DNA from 3 places in the Intestinimonas sp. UBA1698 genome. Region 2 is predicted to be linked to each of the others. Evidence: predicted binding sites of a transcription regulator. Region 2 holds the regulator's gene; each other region holds the start of a gene.
The links. Region 2 encodes LexA, which represses DNA repair genes until DNA is damaged. Its sites were predicted from a motif close to CNAACANNTGTTNG; they were not measured.

Region 1: a site for LexA is predicted at 3,622-3,635, ahead of uvrB (excinuclease ABC subunit UvrB). Genes of this name have one in related genera too.
Region 3: a site for LexA is predicted at 3,283-3,296, ahead of B3H64_RS01170 (putative DNA modification/repair radical SAM protein). Genes of this name have one in related genera too.

What each region holds. Positions count from the first base shown of each region.
Region 1 covers NZ_DCJO01000041.1:84,833-90,337, forward strand. Annotated here, with positions in the region: gene uvrA (excinuclease ABC subunit UvrA) at 1-747, opposite strand, end outside; gene B3H64_RS11015 (hypothetical protein) at 790-1,566, opposite strand; gene uvrB (excinuclease ABC subunit UvrB) at 1,569-3,536, opposite strand; gene B3H64_RS11025 (JAB domain-containing protein) at 3,678-4,370, opposite strand; gene pyrE (orotate phosphoribosyltransferase) at 4,414-5,088, opposite strand; gene B3H64_RS11035 (copper amine oxidase N-terminal domain-containing protein) at 5,459-5,505, shown strand, end outside.
Region 2 covers NZ_DCJO01000032.1:250-5,754, reverse strand. Annotated here, with positions in the region: gene B3H64_RS06845 (hypothetical protein) at 1-1,526, shown strand, start outside; gene B3H64_RS06840 (hypothetical protein) at 1,589-1,969, opposite strand; gene B3H64_RS06835 (hypothetical protein) at 2,394-2,666, opposite strand; gene lexA (transcriptional repressor LexA) at 2,852-3,463, shown strand; gene B3H64_RS06825 (VOC family protein) at 3,463-3,627, shown strand; gene B3H64_RS06820 (hypothetical protein) at 3,716-3,904, shown strand; gene B3H64_RS06815 (methylated-DNA--[protein]-cysteine S-methyltransferase) at 3,910-4,371, shown strand; gene B3H64_RS06810 (hypothetical protein) at 4,398-4,628, shown strand; gene B3H64_RS06805 (helix-turn-helix transcriptional regulator) at 4,799-4,933, shown strand; partial or broken gene B3H64_RS06800 (cation-transporting P-type ATPase) at 5,212-5,505, shown strand, end outside.
Region 3 covers NZ_DCJO01000005.1:8,272-13,776, reverse strand. Annotated here, with positions in the region: gene B3H64_RS01185 (YgeY family selenium metabolism-linked hydrolase) at 1-916, shown strand, start outside; gene ygeW (knotted carbamoyltransferase YgeW) at 942-2,141, shown strand; gene arcC (carbamate kinase) at 2,237-3,178, shown strand; gene B3H64_RS01170 (putative DNA modification/repair radical SAM protein) at 3,343-4,611, shown strand; gene B3H64_RS01165 (TIGR03915 family putative DNA repair protein) at 4,622-5,407, shown strand; gene B3H64_RS01160 (TIGR04076 family protein) at 5,404-5,505, shown strand, end outside.

The DNA of each region.
Region 1 (5,505 bases), on a different contig from region 2:
GTTCTGGGAGAAGAGGATGTCCCGGTCCTCCCCCACGATGTTGACCACCACCAGGCCGCCGGACAGGTTGGCGGCGATCTCCACCGAGTCGGTGAGGCGGCGGGCCATGTCCTCCTTGATGACCAGGCGGTCCACCACCACCTCGATGTTATGCTTTTTATTCTTATCCAGCCGGATCTCCTCCGTCAGGTCGTAGATGGACCCGTCGGCCCGCACCCGGACGTAGCCGGACTTGCGGGCGTCCTCGAAGATCTTCAGGTGCTCGCCCTTCTTGCCCCGGATGACGGGGGCCATGACCTGGATGCGGGTGGCCGGGGGCAGGGCCATCACCTGGTCGATGATCTGGTCCACGGTCTGCTGCCGGATCTCCTTGCCGCACTTGGGACAGTGGGGAGTGCCCACCCGGGCCCACAGCAGGCGGAGGTAGTCGTAGATCTCGGTGACGGTGCCCACGGTGGAGCGGGGGTTTTTGGAGGTGGTCTTCTGGTCGATGGAGATGGCGGGGGAGAGGCCGTCGATGTAGTCCACGTCGGGCTTCTCCATCTGGCCCAGGAACATCCGGGCATAGGAGGACAGGGACTCCACGTAGCGGCGCTGCCCCTCGGCGTAGATGGTGTCAAAGGCCAGGGAGGACTTGCCCGAGCCGGACAGGCCGGTCAGCACCACCAGCTTGTCCCTGGGGATGGTCACGTCGATGTTTTTCAGGTTGTTGGCGCGGGCGCCCTTGACGGAAATGTGGTCGAGCATAGATTTGTTACTCCTTTATCTTCGCACGAAGGAAAAATGGGGTCAGACAATGGCGAAAGCGCCCATCAGATAGACGATCAGAGCCCCCGCCGTGCAGACGATCCAGCCCAGGTAACGGGTGAAGATCTCCCACTCCGAGGGCTCGGCCCCCTCCGGGTCCCGGATGCGGAAGCTGAGGTCCCAGCGGAAGAGCCGGTCGGCAAACAGGATGGAGACGATGCCCACAACGGCCAGCAGGGTGCCGGTAAAATAGGCGTAGAGCTCGCCCCGGTGGGTGAGAGGGGGCTCCAGCGCCAGTTGGAGGAGGAAGGAAGCAGTGGGCTCGTAGGAGGGGGCGAGGGCCTGCCCGTCGGGGCCGTAGACCTTGCCGGAAGAAGTATGGACGGAGAGGGAGAAGAGGGGCTCCATCGCGCCGTTTTCGTCCACCAGGAGAGGGAAGCTGCTGTTATACCAGCCGCCCCGGAAAAGGATATCCGCTCCGTCGCGGACCTCCACCCCGGTGAGCACATCGGCCATGTCGCTGTCCCGGGGGACGGCGGAGGGGTCCAGGGCGACGGTATAGGGGCCGTAGTCGGTATCGCCGCGGCGGTACTGAATGGTCCCGTCCGGAGCGACGGTAAAGACGGTTCGCGCCCCGTCCACCCGGCCGGCGTAGACGTCGTTTTCCCCCTGGGCGGACCAGAGCAGCAGGGCGTCCCGATATTGAATGCCCTTCCGGCGGCTGAGGACGGGGTAGACGACGGTAAAGACCGCCAGCAGGGCGGTCAGAGCGATCAGCAGGACCCGCTGAAACCGGGTCAGGGTGCTCCACTGGGACATGCTTACCTCCCTCTGAGCTCGATGATGCGGTCGCGCAATACGGCGGCGTACTCGAACTCCAGCCGCTTGCTGGCCTCCCGCATCTCTCTTTCCAGCTTCTCAATGGCGGCGTCCCGCTCCTTCTTGGTCAAGCTGGTCTTGCGGCGCATGAGCTGCTCGGTCTCCTCTTCCTCCGCCGACAGCTCGATGACGTCCCGGACCGACTTGATGATGGTCTTGGGCACGATGCCGTGGGCCTGGTTGAAGGCGTCCTGCTTGGCCCGGCGGCGCTCGGTCTCGTCCATGGCACGGCGCATGGAGGGGGTGACGGCGTCGGCGTACATGACCACCAGGCCGTCGGCGTTCCGGGCCGCCCGGCCGATGGTCTGGATGAGGGAGGTCTCCGAGCGGAGAAAGCCCTCCTTGTCGGCGTCCAGAATGGCCACCAGGCTGACCTCCGGCAGGTCCAGACCCTCCCGCAGCAGGTTGATGCCCACCAGCACGTCATAGGTCCCCAGCCGCAGGTCCCGGATGATCTCCTGCCGCTCGATGGTGTCGATGTCGTGGTGCATGTACTGCACCTGAATCCCCGCGTTTTTCAGGTAGGCGGTCAGGTCCTCGGCCATCCGCTTGGTCAGGGTGGTGACCAGCACCCGCTCCTTCCGCGCCACCCGGTCGTTGATCTCCCCGATCAGATCGTCGATCTGGCCCTCCACCGGGCGGATCTCCACCCTGGGGTCCAGCAGGCCGGTGGGCCGGATGACCTGCTCCACGATCTGGCCGGAGCGCTCCCGCTCGTAGTCGCCGGGAGTGGCGGAGACGTAGACCACCTGGTTTACTCGCTGTTCAAATTCGTCAAACTTCAACGGACGGTTATCAAACGCGCAGGGTAGGCGGAAGCCGTAGTCCACCAGAGTGGTCTTGCGGGCCCGGTCGCCGTTATACATGGCCCGGACCTGGGGCAGGGTGACGTGGCTCTCGTCGATGAACATCAGAAAATCGTCGGGGAAGTAGTCCATCAGCGTCATGGGGGCGGAGCCCACCGGCCGCCCGGCGATGGGCCGGGAGTAGTTCTCGATGCCGGAGCAGTAGCCCAGCTCCTGCATCATCTCGATGTCGTACAGGGTGCGCTGCTTGATGCGCTGGGCCTCCACCAGCATATTGCGCTCCTCGAAGAAGGCCACCCGCTCCTCCAGCTCACGGTAGATCTCCTGGATGGCGGCGTCCATTTTCTCCTTGGGGGTGATGTAGTGGCTGGCGGGAAAGATGGGCAGATGCTCCAGACGCCGGATGGGGGTGCCGGTGACCACGTTGATTTCGCTGAGCCGGTCGATCTCGTCCCCAAAGTACTCCACCCGGATGGCGGTGTCCTTGAAGTAGGCCGGCCAGATCTCCACCGTGTCTCCCCGGACCCGGAACATATTCCGCTCGAAGGCGATGTCGTTGCGCTCGTAACGGATCTCCACCAGGCGGCGCAGCAGCTCATCCCGGGGAAGCTCGTCCCCCACCCGCAGGGGGACCATCATCTTGGCGTAGTCGTCGGGCTCGCCCAGTCCGTAGATGCAGGACACCGACGACACCACGATCACGTCCCGCCGCTCGATGAGGGAGGCGGTGGCGCTGAGGCGCAGCCGGTCGATCTCGTCGTTCACCGCCGAGTCCTTCTCAATGAAGGTGTCGGTGTGGGGGATATAGGCCTCGGGCTGGTAGTAGTCGTAGTAGGAGACGAAATACTCCACCGCGTTATCGGGAAAGAACTCCTTGAACTCGGCGCAGAGCTGGGCGGCCAGGGTCTTGTTGTGGGCCAGCACCAGGGTGGGCCGCTGGACCTGCTCGATGACCTTGGCCATGGTGAAGGTCTTGCCCGAGCCGGTGACCCCCAGCAGAGTCTGCTCGGTCAGCCCCAGCTCCACGCCCTTGGCCAGGGCCTCAATGGCCTGCGGCTGGTCGCCGGCGGGCTGATAAGGGGAGACAACGTGAAAATCGGGCATGCGGTTCCGACCTCCTTCCCCGCGCCGGACCCCGTACCGGGGCCGGCGTTCAACGGGGCATCGTACATCTATTCGATATCATATCAAAACATTTGTTCTAAATCAAGAGGGGACCGGAAAAATCCACCGATGCTCCGGCCCTCAGTATGGGTTAGGATACCCGTTCAGCAGGCCGCTATCCTTCAGGGAGACCATGTCGTCCTCGGTAAAGATCAGGTGGTCGGCCAGCTCCACCCCCACCTCCCGCAGCACCCGGGCGAGCGTTTCAGTGGTGAGCAGGTCGGCGTTGGAGGGGAGGGCCAGGCCTGAGACGTGGTTGTGGGCCAGGAGGACGGCGGAGGCGTTGTGGGCCAGGGCCAGCTCTACCACCCGGCGGGGGGTGATGTCGGCGGCGTTCACCGTGCCCTCCCCCAGCTTGTGGCAGCCCAGCACCTTGTACTTGGCATCCATGCACACCAGGTAGACCATCTCGTTCCGGGGACCCGTCTGGAAGTAGGGCAGCAGGTAGTCCCGGGCGGCCCGGCTGGAGGCCAGAATGTCCCCCGGAGAGCTGCGGATGGTGGAGTAGCGGCCGGCCAGCTTGGGGATGAGCTTGAGAAGGACGGCGGTGTGCTCCCCCACCCCGTCCACCCGCGTGAGGGAGGGGGGCAGGGCGTCGAACACTCCGGCCAGAGAGCCGAACTGGTCCAGCAGGGCGTGGGCCAGGTCGTTCACGTCCCCTTGGGGGATGGCATAGCACAGCAGCAGCTCCAGGAGCTGGTGGTCGTGGAAATCCTCCCCATGGATGAGAAATTGTGTTTTCAGCCGCTTGCGGTGGCCGTCGTGGACACCCATGCTGGCACCCCTCTTCTGCGCGTGGATTGTTCGGCGGAAGCCCTTAAGCCCGGGGGCCGTATTCCGCCAGATAGGCCTCCATGCGCGCCTTCATGGCGTCGTCGATATACACCCGGCCGTCGATCTCCCGGTTGTGCAGGAAGGCGAGAATCTCCCCGACGGTGACGATGGGGTAGACGGCGATGCCGTGGTCGGCGCGCAGCTCGTCCAGGGTGGAGCAGTCCCGGGTGCCCCGCTCCATCCGGTCCACCGAGACGATGAGAGCGGTGACCTTCAGGTCGCCCAGAGCCTGAAAGAGCGCCAGGGACTCCCGCACGGCGGTGCCGGCGGTGACCACGTCCTCCACGATGACCACCCGGTCCCCGTCCTGGGGCTTGTAGCCCACCATGGAGCCCCCCTCGCCGTGGTCCTTGGCCTCCTTGCGGTTGAAGCAGTAGGGCAGGTCCCGGCCGTAATTCCGGTACAGGCTGGAGGCGGCGGCCACCGCCAGCGGGATGCCCTTGTAGGCGGGGCCGAAGAGACAGTCCACCCCGTCGGGCAGATGCTCCTGGATGCAAGCGGCATAGTAGTCGCCCAACTGGGCGGCCTGGGCGCCGGTCTTATAGTTGCCGGTGTTGATGAAATAGGGGGTTTTGCGGCCGGACTTGGTGACAAAATCCCCAAAGGTGAGCACGCCCGCGCGGACCATGAACGTGATGAATTCCTCTTTGTAGGTCATAAGAGCATCTCCTCCCAAAAATCATTTTATTATATCAGTTTTCGCCCCGCCCGACAAGAGAGAAGGCAGGGCGGGCCCGTGTGCCAGAAATTTACTTGATTTTAGCACATGTAAATGGTTTAATTGTGTTAACGATCAGCAAAAAGGCGCCGAAGGCAAGGGGAAGAGCAGTGAATACAAAAAATGGCCGCTTCCGATGGGTTGCGGTGGAGCGGAGATGCTGGTATAATCCTTTTTTGGAAAGAAAAAAAGGGCCCGCGCCTGTCATATTTCAGAGCGCTGCGTCGTTTCTATTGTACCACCCGGTGGAATCAATCAGTTTGATTCAAAATAAAAGACCAAATGCATTCATCAAGGAGGAAGAATTACCATGAAGCATACCCTGAAGCGGGTCCTCGCCATGGGGACTGCCCTGGT
Region 2 (5,505 bases):
CGCTGCTGCCCTTTCCGCTGCCCGCCGCCCTGGCCGCCAGCGTCCCGCTCCAGGGGCTTTTGTCGGCCATCCTGCTGGCGGCCGCCATGCTGCTGGGCGCGGACGGGCTGATTCTGGGTCTGGCGCGGCTGTTCACTCTGCGGCCCGGGGCGGACACCCTGACCGCCTTCTCCTGCCTCTTCGCCCTGGCCGACGCCCTGACCATGGGGCGCCTGACCCCGGAGCGGCAGGGCCTCCCCTACTGCGTGGCGGCGGGGCTGTCCCTGTTCTTCACCCTGTGGGGGACCTACTCCAAGCGGCAGGGCCTGCGCATGGCTTGCCGCACGGCGGCGGCGGCCTCCGAGCCCTATCTGGTCACCCTGGACGAGAAGGCCTGGAACGGCCGCAGCGCCTACGCCAAGTGGTCGGGCTCTCCCATCGGCTTCGGCAGCCAGATCCAGGAGGACGACGGAGCCCAGCGCATCTTCCGGGTGGCCGCGCCGCTGCTGCTGCTGTCCTGCCTGCTGTTCTCCCTCATCGCTTCGGTGGGTCGGGGGGCCCCGGAGCGGCTGGTGTGGTGCCTGTCGGCCACCACCGCCTCGGCGGCCTGCCTGTCGGGCATGCTTTTGTTCGGCCGTCCCTTCCGGGTGCTGTCCCGGCGGCTGTCCTCCAGCGGCGCCGCTCTGGGCGGGTGGCCCGGCGTGGCCCGGCAGGGGAGCGCCATCCTCCTCACCGACGCCGACCTCTTCCCCCCCGGCTCCGTCTCCCTGAACGGCATCAAGATCTTTGGGGACTACCCGGTGGAAAAGGTGGTGGCGGTCACCGCCACCCTCATCCGGGACGCGGGCAGCGGCCTGGACAAAATCTTCCACGACCTGCTGCGCTCCCAGGGCGCCGTCTACCGCCGCACCACCGGCGGCATCGAGCGCCATGAGGGGGGCGGCCTTACCGCCGTCATCCGCAACGAGCAGATTGCTGTGGGCTCCGCCGCCTTCATGTCTCTGCTGGAGGTCTCCCTGCCCCAGGGCCTCAACGTGCGCAACGCCGTGTTCTGCGCCATCGACGGGGAGCTGGCAGGCATCTTCGCCCTGAACTACGTTCTCCATCCGGTGATCTCCCCGTCCCTCACCTCCCTCATCGGGGGCAAGGTGTCGCCGGTGCTGGCCACCCGTGACTTCAATCTCATCCCCGCCATGCTGCGGCAGAAGTTTAAGCTGCCGGTGGAGAAGATGGACTTTCCCACGGTGGAGCGGCGGGTAGAGCTGTCCGACCCGGACGCCCCCCACGATCCGGTCATCACCGCCGTGCTGTGCCGGGAGGGCCTGGCCCCCTTTGCCGAGGCGGTGGTGGGCGCCCGCCGGCTGCGGTGGGCGGTGACCGCCGCAGCCCTGCTGGCAGTGCTGGGCTCGGTGATCGGGGTACTGCTGGCCTTTTATCTCACGGCCCAGGGGGCGTGGGACTCTCTGACTGCTGCCAACCTGACCTTTTTCCTGACCGCCTGGCTGGTGCCCACCTATCTGATCTCCGGCTGGGTCAACCGCTATTGACCACAAAAAGCCGCCGCGTCTGCGATGCAGACGCGGCGGCTTTTTGCGGGGGAGGCGGCGGGTCACACCGGCGGCCCCCCGCCCGTGGACCTGGCGCTCCACCAGATGGTCAGGCCCGCCCGGGGGGCCGCCAGAACGGCGCTGCCGCCGGTCAGGGTACCGGTGGTCCCGTCGGCCAGGACCAGGTTGACGGGAGCGGCGGCGCGGCAGATCTCCAGGTACTGGATTCCGGCGCCGCTGAGAGCGATGGTCCGGGTGGCGGCGTCAAAGCTCCAGCCCTCGCCGTCGGCTGACCGGTCCATCCTCACGACAAAGCGGCCCTCCGTCTGGGTGCTGATGGTAAAATACGGCCCGGGGACGGGCTCGTCGCCGGCCAGGGCGGGGGCGGCCAGCCCCGCGCACAGGGCCAGTACCAGGAGCAGGGGCGCCAATCTCTGTTTCATCTATACTTCCTCCTCTGTGTCCGCACCGGACGGCCGGGGGACAGACTCCCCCGGCATCTCGGCGGGAAACAAAAATGCCGTGCAGGGGATTCCCTACACGGCATCCGAAGACAAAGTCTCTCAAATGCACACAGGGCACGCCAAATACACGTTATTTCCCGCCTTGTAAAAGGGTTGGGAATACCGTATAATGAAGCGTGCGGCGCGGCCCAAGGGCCGTTGTGTAGGTGGTGGTGCACCTGCGCAGGCTCCGGGGTGCTGCAACACTCCGGAGCTGCCGCATTTTTGTTTTCCAGTTTTTATTATACCGTTTCTTCCGTGGATTGCAAGAGCCAATCGGTCCAGCGCCCTGTCCCCGGCAGCCTGTTCATGTGGTCCCGCTGGTCGTCCCCCTCCGGGCGCTGCCGCCTTGTTCTCTCTCATCTCATCCCGCTCCTCCTCCCCGGGGGCATCTGGGCCCGTCCCCCCGCCGCAGCCCGGAGAGCATCCGGCGCTGGAAGGCGGCCAGCAGGTCCAGCTCCTCCCGGGAAAAGCCCTCGAACATCTGCCGGTCCACCCGCCGGATGGCCGGAGATGCGTCCCTCCACACGGCGGAGCAGCCCCCTTCCTCCCGGGCCAGCTCCCGCTCAATGGCCCGCCGCCGGGCCCGGGCCAGGGCGTCGAATAAAATACCGGGCATCTCGCTGTTGGGGTCCATGCCGTACCTCCTGTCCCATTTCTTTCCGCCGATCGGCTGATGGGGAAAAGATCAAGAAACCTTTTAGTTTCTTAGAACGAATGTTTGACTTTCCGGCGGTTGTATGATAGGATAGCGTTAGAGTATATGTATACGAGCGCGCGGAAGGCTTTATGTTCCGCCTGAGATGCAGAGGAGGGTCTGCCATGAAGAAGCTCACCGACAAGCAGCAGCAGATTTACGACTATATCGTCGCCTTCCAGAAGGACCATGGCTATCCCCCTTCGGTGCGGGAGATTGGGGAGGCGGTGGGGCTGAAATCCCCCTCCACGGTGCATTTTCATCTGAAGGGGCTGGAGTCCGCCGGACTCATCACCAAGGCGGAGGGGAAGACCCGGGCCATCACGGTCAGCGGCGGCCCCGGCGCGCCGGAGGTGGAGGCCCCGGCGGATAAGATCCCGGTGGTGGGCAGCGTGGCGGCCGGCGCGCCCATACTGGCGGAGCAGCATATCGAGGACTATCTCACCTTTGACACCGGCGGCCTGTCCGGGGAGCACTTCGCCCTGAAAGTTCGGGGGGAGTCCATGCTGGACGCGGGCATTCTGCCCGGGGACCTTGTCATCGTCCACCAGCAGCAGACCGTCCGCAACGGGGACATCGTGGTGGCTCTGTTCGAGGACGAGGCCACGGTCAAGACCTTTCGCCGCCGGGACGGCCATGTGTGGCTGCTGCCGGAGAACCCGGAGTACCAGCCCATCGACGGCCAGGGCGCTCAGATTCTGGGCAAGGTGGTGGCGGTGGTCCGCCGGTACGACTGATGGTCCCCCGCATCGACCATATCGAGCTCACGGTGGCCGACCTGGACCGGGCAGAGCCGTTCTACGACGAACTTTTGCCCCTGCTGGGCTTTGATCTAGACCGCAAAACCTGGGATAACATCCCGAAACACGAATTCCGCTGTGTGAGGCAGCCCGGCCTTTGACCTGACTCTCATCTGCCCCCGCCCCGCCCTGGTGGGGGAGGCCGTCTGCCGCCGGAAGCCCGTTTCCCTCCACCACCTGGCCTTCGGTGTGGATCGCCGTGAGGAGGTGGACCGGCTCTATGGCCAGGTCCGGGCCATCCCCGGCGCGGCGATCCGCCTTCCGCCCCGGTTTTATCCGGAGTATACTCCGGACGACTACGCCTTCTTTTTCTACGATACCGAGGGCATCGAGCTGGAGATCGTGCATTTTGACCGTCCCGCTTGTTTTCGGAGGTGAGCCCCATGGATTTGATCCTGTTTGACAGCCCGGCGGGTCGTCTGGCCCTGCTGGGGGAGGGGGCGTGCATCACCGGCCTGGCCCTGCCCAACGCCCCGGTACCCCGAATCGCCGAGCATGAGACTCCGGTGCTGGCCGAGGCCCGCCGTCAGGTCCTGGAATACCTGGCCGGGGCGCGTCGGAGCTTTGACCTGCCGCTGGACCCCCGGGGCACCTCTTTTCAGCGGAGGGTCTGGGCGGCCCTGACGGCCATTCCCTGGGGCGAGACGCGCACCTATGCCCAGATCGCCGCGGCAGTGGGCTCACCCAGGGCGGTGCGGGCGGTGGGGCAGGCCAATCACCGCAATCCCATCCCCATCCTGATCCCCTGCCACCGGGTGGTGGGGGCGGACGGCACCCTCACCGGCTACGGCGGGGGTCTGGAGCTGAAACGAAAGCTGTTGGAACTGGAGGGGGCCTGGACTTAGGCCCCGGCGGAAAGGAGCGTGTGCACATGTTGGACAAGTGGCTGGCGGCGGGACGGCTCGCCATCAAGGACATGGATCTGGAGGACGTGGCGGCGCTGAAGCTGTGCCTGATGGCGCTGGGCATTCTGATCGGGCTGGGCATCCCACTGAAAAAGCGGAGTGCGGCGGCGGTGCTGTCCTCCATCCTCTTCGTGGGCACCTACATCCCCCTGATGGTCCGCTTCTTCGGTGCCCTCACCCGGACGAGGGAGGACTGATTTTCCACACCTTGAGAAGGGCCGGTGTAAAACCGGCCCTTTTTTTCGTCCCGAGACCGGATTCCAGGCCCTTTCCCGCCTGCCGGGAGTGAATTCCCGGACCATGGGGTGGCCTTTTTCCGCCCCGCCATGCTACAATATCCACACCCAAGGGAAAAGGAGTCGATTCTATGGAACCGGATTTCAGTGAACGGCTGAAAAACTACCGCCGGGCCAAGGCCATGACCCAGCAGGACCTGGCGGACCAGTTGGGGGTCAGCAACAAGACGGTCTCCCGCTGGGAGTCGGGAGTTTCCCATAATTAAAGATATTATACCCGCGCTTACATTACTTGCAAATTATAGTATCTAAATCTAAAATACTGTGAAAAGCTGATTTCATATGATCCGATAAAAAGGATATATCGAAAGGATAATTGAAAATTTTGATACAACTTTATTTTGCCCTGATGAAACAAATTTGAGCGGGATAAAAATGTTGCATCAAAGTAACTTGCAAGAAAAAAGCAAGAATATAAACATGGCATTTTTACAGGATAATGTTAAAATAATTTTATCTGTATTTCTAAAGGAGGGACTGTCCCGTGTCAAAAACAACACTGTTTGACAGTCGTATCAAAAAATACGCTTACCGTGAGGCGTCACAAATATATCAAGATATTGAAGCATCACCGGATGGCCTGTCTCATGAACAGGTCGAGGCGATGAGGGAAAAATATGGTGCAAACAGCTTCGCGGAGCGAAAAAATGATACGACAATACGCCGGTTGCGGCGGGCTTTTATCAATCCGTTCAATATAATTCTCTTTATCCTGGGTATTATTTCATTGGTGACGGACGTTTTTCTCGTCTCCAACTTCGCCAGAAATGCCACTACT
Region 3 (5,505 bases), on a different contig from region 2:
CCAGAAGGAGCAGGTGGAATTCGTCATCTCCACCGAGCCCACCGACGGCGGCATCTACCGCGGCCACCGGGGCCGCATGGAGATCCGGGTGGACGTGAAGGGCGTGTCCTGCCACGGCTCCGCCCCCGAGCGGGGCGACAACGCCATCTACAAGATGGCCGACATTCTCCAGGATGTCCGCGCCCTCAACGAAAACCCCGCCGACGACACCGTGGAGATCAAGGGCCTGGTAAAAATGCTGGACCCCAAGTACAACCCCGAGCACTACGAGGACGCCCGCTTCCTGGGCCGGGGCACCTGCACCACCTCTCAGATTTTTTACACCTCTCCCAGCCGCTGCGCCGTGGCCGACTCCTGCGCCATCTCCATCGACCGCCGCATGACCGCCGGCGAGACCTGGGACTCCTGTCTCCAGGAGATCCGGGACCTGCCCAGCGTGAAGAAGTATGGCCAGGACGTATCCGTGTCCATGTATATGTACGACCGGCCCTCCTGGACTGGCGAGGTATATGAGACCGAGTGCTACTTCCCCACCTGGATCAACAAGGCCAGCGCCGCCCATGTCCAGGCCCTGGCCGACGCCCACCACGCCCTGTTCGGCGCGGAGCGCATCGGCCATGCCGACGCCGATCCCGCCCGGGACGCCATGCACCTGCGCGCCGGCCGCCCCCTCACCGACAAGTGGACCTTCTCCACCAACGGCGTGGCCATCCAGGGCCGGTACGGCATTCCCTGCGTGGGCTTCGGCCCCGGCGCCGAAAGCCAGGCTCACGCCCCCAACGAGATCACCTGGAAGCAGGACCTGGTGACCTGCGCCGCCCTGTACGCCGCTGTGCCCGGCCTCTACAAAGAGGAGAACAAGACCGGCGACGCAACCCAGTTCCGCGCCACCCTCACCGACAACGACATCCGCTAAACAAAGAATAAAGGAGAATGCCATTATGGATCAGACCCTTCAGATGTATATTGACAAGCTCAACAAGCTCAACTTCCAGGAGATGTACGAGGGCGACTTCTTCCTGACCTGGGAGAAGTCCGACGACGAGCTGGAAGCCGTGTTTACCGTGGCCGACGCCCTGCGCTATATGCGCGAGCACAACATCTCCACCAAGGTGTTCGACTCCGGTCTGGGCATCTCCCTGTTCCGGGACAACTCCACCCGCACCCGTTTCTCCTTTGCCAGCGCCTGCAACCTGCTGGGTCTGGAGGTCCAGGACCTGGACGAGGGCAAGAGCCAGATCGCCCACGGCGAGACCGTCCGCGAGACGGCCAACATGATCTCCTTCATGGCCGACGTCATCGGCATCCGGGACGACATGTATATCGGCAAGGGCAACCAATACATGCACGACGTGGTGGACGCCGTCACCGAGGGCCACCGGGACGGGGTTCTGGAGCAGAAGCCCACCCTGGTGAACCTCCAGTGCGACATCGACCACCCCACCCAATGCATGGCCGACATGCTGCACATCATCCATACGTTCGGCGGCGTGGAGAATCTGAAGGGCAAAAAGGTAGCCATGACCTGGGCCTACTCCCCCAGCTATGGCAAGCCCCTCAGCGTGCCCCAGGGCGTCATCGGCCTGATGACCCGCTTCGGCATGGACGTGGTGCTGGCCCACCCCGAGGGGTATGAGGTCATGCCCGAGGTGGAGGCGGTGGCCCGGGCCAACGCCGCCAAGACCGGCGGCACCTTCACCAAGACCAACTCCATGGCCGAGGCCTTTGCCGGCGCCGACATCGTCTACCCCAAGAGCTGGGCCCCCTTCGCCGCCATGGAGAAGCGCACCGACCTGTACGCCCAGGGCGACAGCGCGGGCATCCAGGCCCTGGAGCAGGAGCTTCTGGCCCAAAATGCCCAGCACAAGGACTGGTGCTGCACCGAGGAGCTGATGAAGACCACCAAGGATGGCAAGGCCCTGTACCTGCACTGCCTGCCCGCCGACATCAACGGCGTGTCCTGCGTGGACGGCGAGGTGGAGGCCAGCGTCTTTGACCGCTACCGCACCCCCCTGTATCAGGAGGCCAGCTTCAAGCCCTACGTCATCGCGGCCATGATCTTCCTAGCCAAGGTAAAGGACCCCCAGGCCACCCTGAAGGCCCTGGAAGAGCGCGCCGCCGCCCGCTGGTTCCAGAAGTAATTTTCTCTTGCTCCATCCATGACCCGCCCCTCCCTCCACCGCGCCGGGGCGGGTCATGTCTGTTTTTACTGCAATACAGGAGGTATTATCGAAATATGGGTAAACGAATCGTTATCGCCTTGGGCGGCAACGCGCTGGGCAGCAACCTGCCGGAGCAGATGGTCGCCGTAAAGCAGACCGCCCGGGCCATCGTGGACCTCATCCAGGAGGGGCACCAGGTGGTCATCGCCCACGGAAACGGACCTCAGGTGGGGATGATCCAGAAGGCCATGACCGAGCTGACCCGCTCTGACCCTGACAAGTATATTCCCTGTCCTCTGTCTGTCTGCGTAGCCATGAGCCAGGGCTACATCGGCTATGATCTGCAAAACGGCCTGCGGGAGGAAATGCTGGACCGGGGCATCTCCAAGGGGGTGGCCACGGTGCTGACCCAGGTGGAGGTGGACCCGGACGACCCCGCCTTCCGGCACCCCACCAAGCCCATCGGGGCCTTTATGACCCGGGAGGAGGCCGAGCGCATGGTGGCCGAGCGGGGCTATGACGTCATCGAGGACGCCGGCCGGGGCTACCGCCGGGTGGTGGCCTCCCCCCGGCCCCAGTCCATCGTGGAAATCGAGTCCATCCGGGACATGGTGGAGGCCGGCCTGGTGGTGGTGGCCTGCGGCGGCGGCGGCATCCCCGTTTTTAAGACCGGGGGACACCATTTGAAGGGCGCGGCCGCCGTCATCGACAAGGATTTCGCCTCCTGCACTCTGGCCCAGCAGTTGGACGCCGACTGCCTCATCATCCTCACCGCCGTGGAAAAGGTGGCGGTGCATTTTGGCAAACCGGAACAGAAGTGGCTGGACCGCCTGACTCCCGACCAGGCCCGGATCTATATGGGCGAGGGGCACTTCGCCCCCGGCTCCATGCTTCCCAAGGTGCAGGCCGCCGTCCAGTTTGCCGAGTCCAAACCTGGGCGCACCGCGCTCATCACACTGCTGGAAAAAGCCAAGGACGGCATTGCCGGCCGAACCGGCACTGTCATTTCCCTTTGACCCCGCCTCCTCCTTCCCTTCCCCATGCCACGCTTTCCCACATGCCGGAGGGCGGCCCCGCAGTGCGGGGCCGCCCTCCGGCACTCCATTTTTTCCCTCTTGACAAAACGCCTGTTCGAGTTATAATAATGGTACAAATGTTCTATTTGGAGGGGGCGCAGCCCGTGGAGCTGCTGGACAAGCTGACCATTCTCACCGATGCGGCCAAATATGACGCCGCCTGCACCTCCAGCGGCCTGGACCGGGCCGGGCGGCCGGGGCGGTTGGGCTCCACGGTGCTGGCAGGGTGCTGCCACTCCTTTTCCGCCGACGGCCGCTGTGTCACCCTTTTCAAGGTCCTGCTGACCAACGTGTGCGTCTACGACTGCCAGTACTGCGTCAACCGCCGATCCAGCGACGTGCCCCGGGCCGCCTTCACCCCCCGGGAGCTGGCCGAGCTCACCATTCAGTTCTACCGCCGCAACTACATCGAGGGGCTGTTCCTCTCCTCCGCCGTGCTGAAAAACCCGGACTACACCACCGAGCGCATGATCGAGACTCTGCGTATCGTCCGGCAGGACTACGGCTTCGCCGGGTACATCCACGCCAAGGCCATCCCCGGGGCGGACCCGCTGCTGACCTGGCGGCTGGGCCTGCTGGCCGACCGGCTCTCCGTCAACATCGAGCTGCCCTCGGAGCAGAGCCTGGCCCTGCTGGCCCCGGACAAGAAGAGGGACGCCATCCTGTCCCCCATGCGGCAGATCCGGGACGGGGTGGCCCGCTCCAGCCAGGAGCTCAAACAGTACCGGGGCGCCCCCCGATTCGCCCCGGCGGGCCAGTCCACCCAGATGATCATCGGCGCCACCCCGGAGACCGACCTGCACATCCTCCGCCTCACCGAGGCCCTCTACCAGAAATACCGGCTCAAGCGGGTCTTTTACTCGGCCTATCTGCCGGTGTCGGACAGCGCCCTTCTCCCCGCCCGGCGGGATTTTCAGCCGCCCCTGCTGCGGGAGCACCGGCTCTACCAGGCGGACTGGCTCCTGCGCTACTACCACTTCACCGCCGCCGAGCTGCTGGACGAGGCTCACCCCGACTTCGACCCCCGGGTGGACCCCAAATGCTCCTGGGCCCTCAACCACCTGGAGCAGTTTCCGGTGGAGGTCAACCGGGCCGATTATGAGATTCTGCTCCGGGTCCCGGGCATCGGCGTCCGCTCAGCCCGGCGCATCCTCACCGCCCGGCGGGTGGGGCCCCTCACCTTCGAGGGACTCAAGCGGCTGGGCGTGGTCCTCAAGCGGGCTCAGTATTTCCTCACCTGCTCCGGACGGATGCTCCCCGGCCTCAGCCGGGTGCGCCCGGACGGCGTCCTGCGCCGTCTGGTGGCGCTGGAGCAGCCCGCCCTGGCAGGCCCCGCCCCGGAGCAGCTCTCCCTGTTTGACCCCACCGGTTAGGAGGTGCCCCATGTCCCAATGGCCCCAGTTTCAGTATACCTACGACGGCAGCTTTGCCGGATTCCTCTGCTGCGTCTACGAGAGCTACGTCCGCAGGGAGCTGCCCGTCTGCTTCGCCATGGCGGAGGACCCCCGCCTCACCCTGTGGCCCGACCGAGCGGTGGAGACCTGCCGGGAGCACGCCGAGCGGGTCTACCGCTCCCTGGCCCGGCGCATCTGCCTGGAGGCCCAGCGCTGGGTGGTCCGCGGCTTTCTCACCTGCATGCCGGAGAAGGAACGGCGGCTTTACGACTTTATCCGGCTGGGCTACAGCGTGGGCCCGGCGGCGGTACGGGACCTGACCGATCCCCGGGTGGCCGCCCTGCGCACCGCCCTGCTCCACCTGAATGGGGAGGTCCACCTGCTGCGCGGCTTTGTCCGCTTCTCCCAGCAGGAGGGGGCCCTGGTGGCCGAAATCGAGCCCAAAAACCGGGTCCTCCCCCTGCTGCGGCCCCACTTCTGCGCCCGGTACTCCGGGGAGCGCTTCGTCATCTACGACCGCACCCACCGGGAGGCTCTCTTCTACCAGCCCGGGCGGTGGGCCATCGTCCCCCTGGACCGGTTCGAGGTGGCCGCCCCCGACCAGGCCGAGCTGGACTACCGGCGGCTGTGGCGGCGGTTCTACGATACCATCGCCATCGAGGAGCGCCGCAATCCCAAATGCCGCATGACCCACATGCCCAAGCGCTACTGGAACACCATGACGGAATTTCAAACGGACCCGGCCCCCGCCGGGAGAAAGGAACGGATGGAATGAAGAATGTGAAAATCACCGTGCTCCGCAAACAGCTCTATGAGGATTTCGCGGAGGAGCACCTCACCGACGGGATTCAGCCCTGCGATTTCTATGAGGAG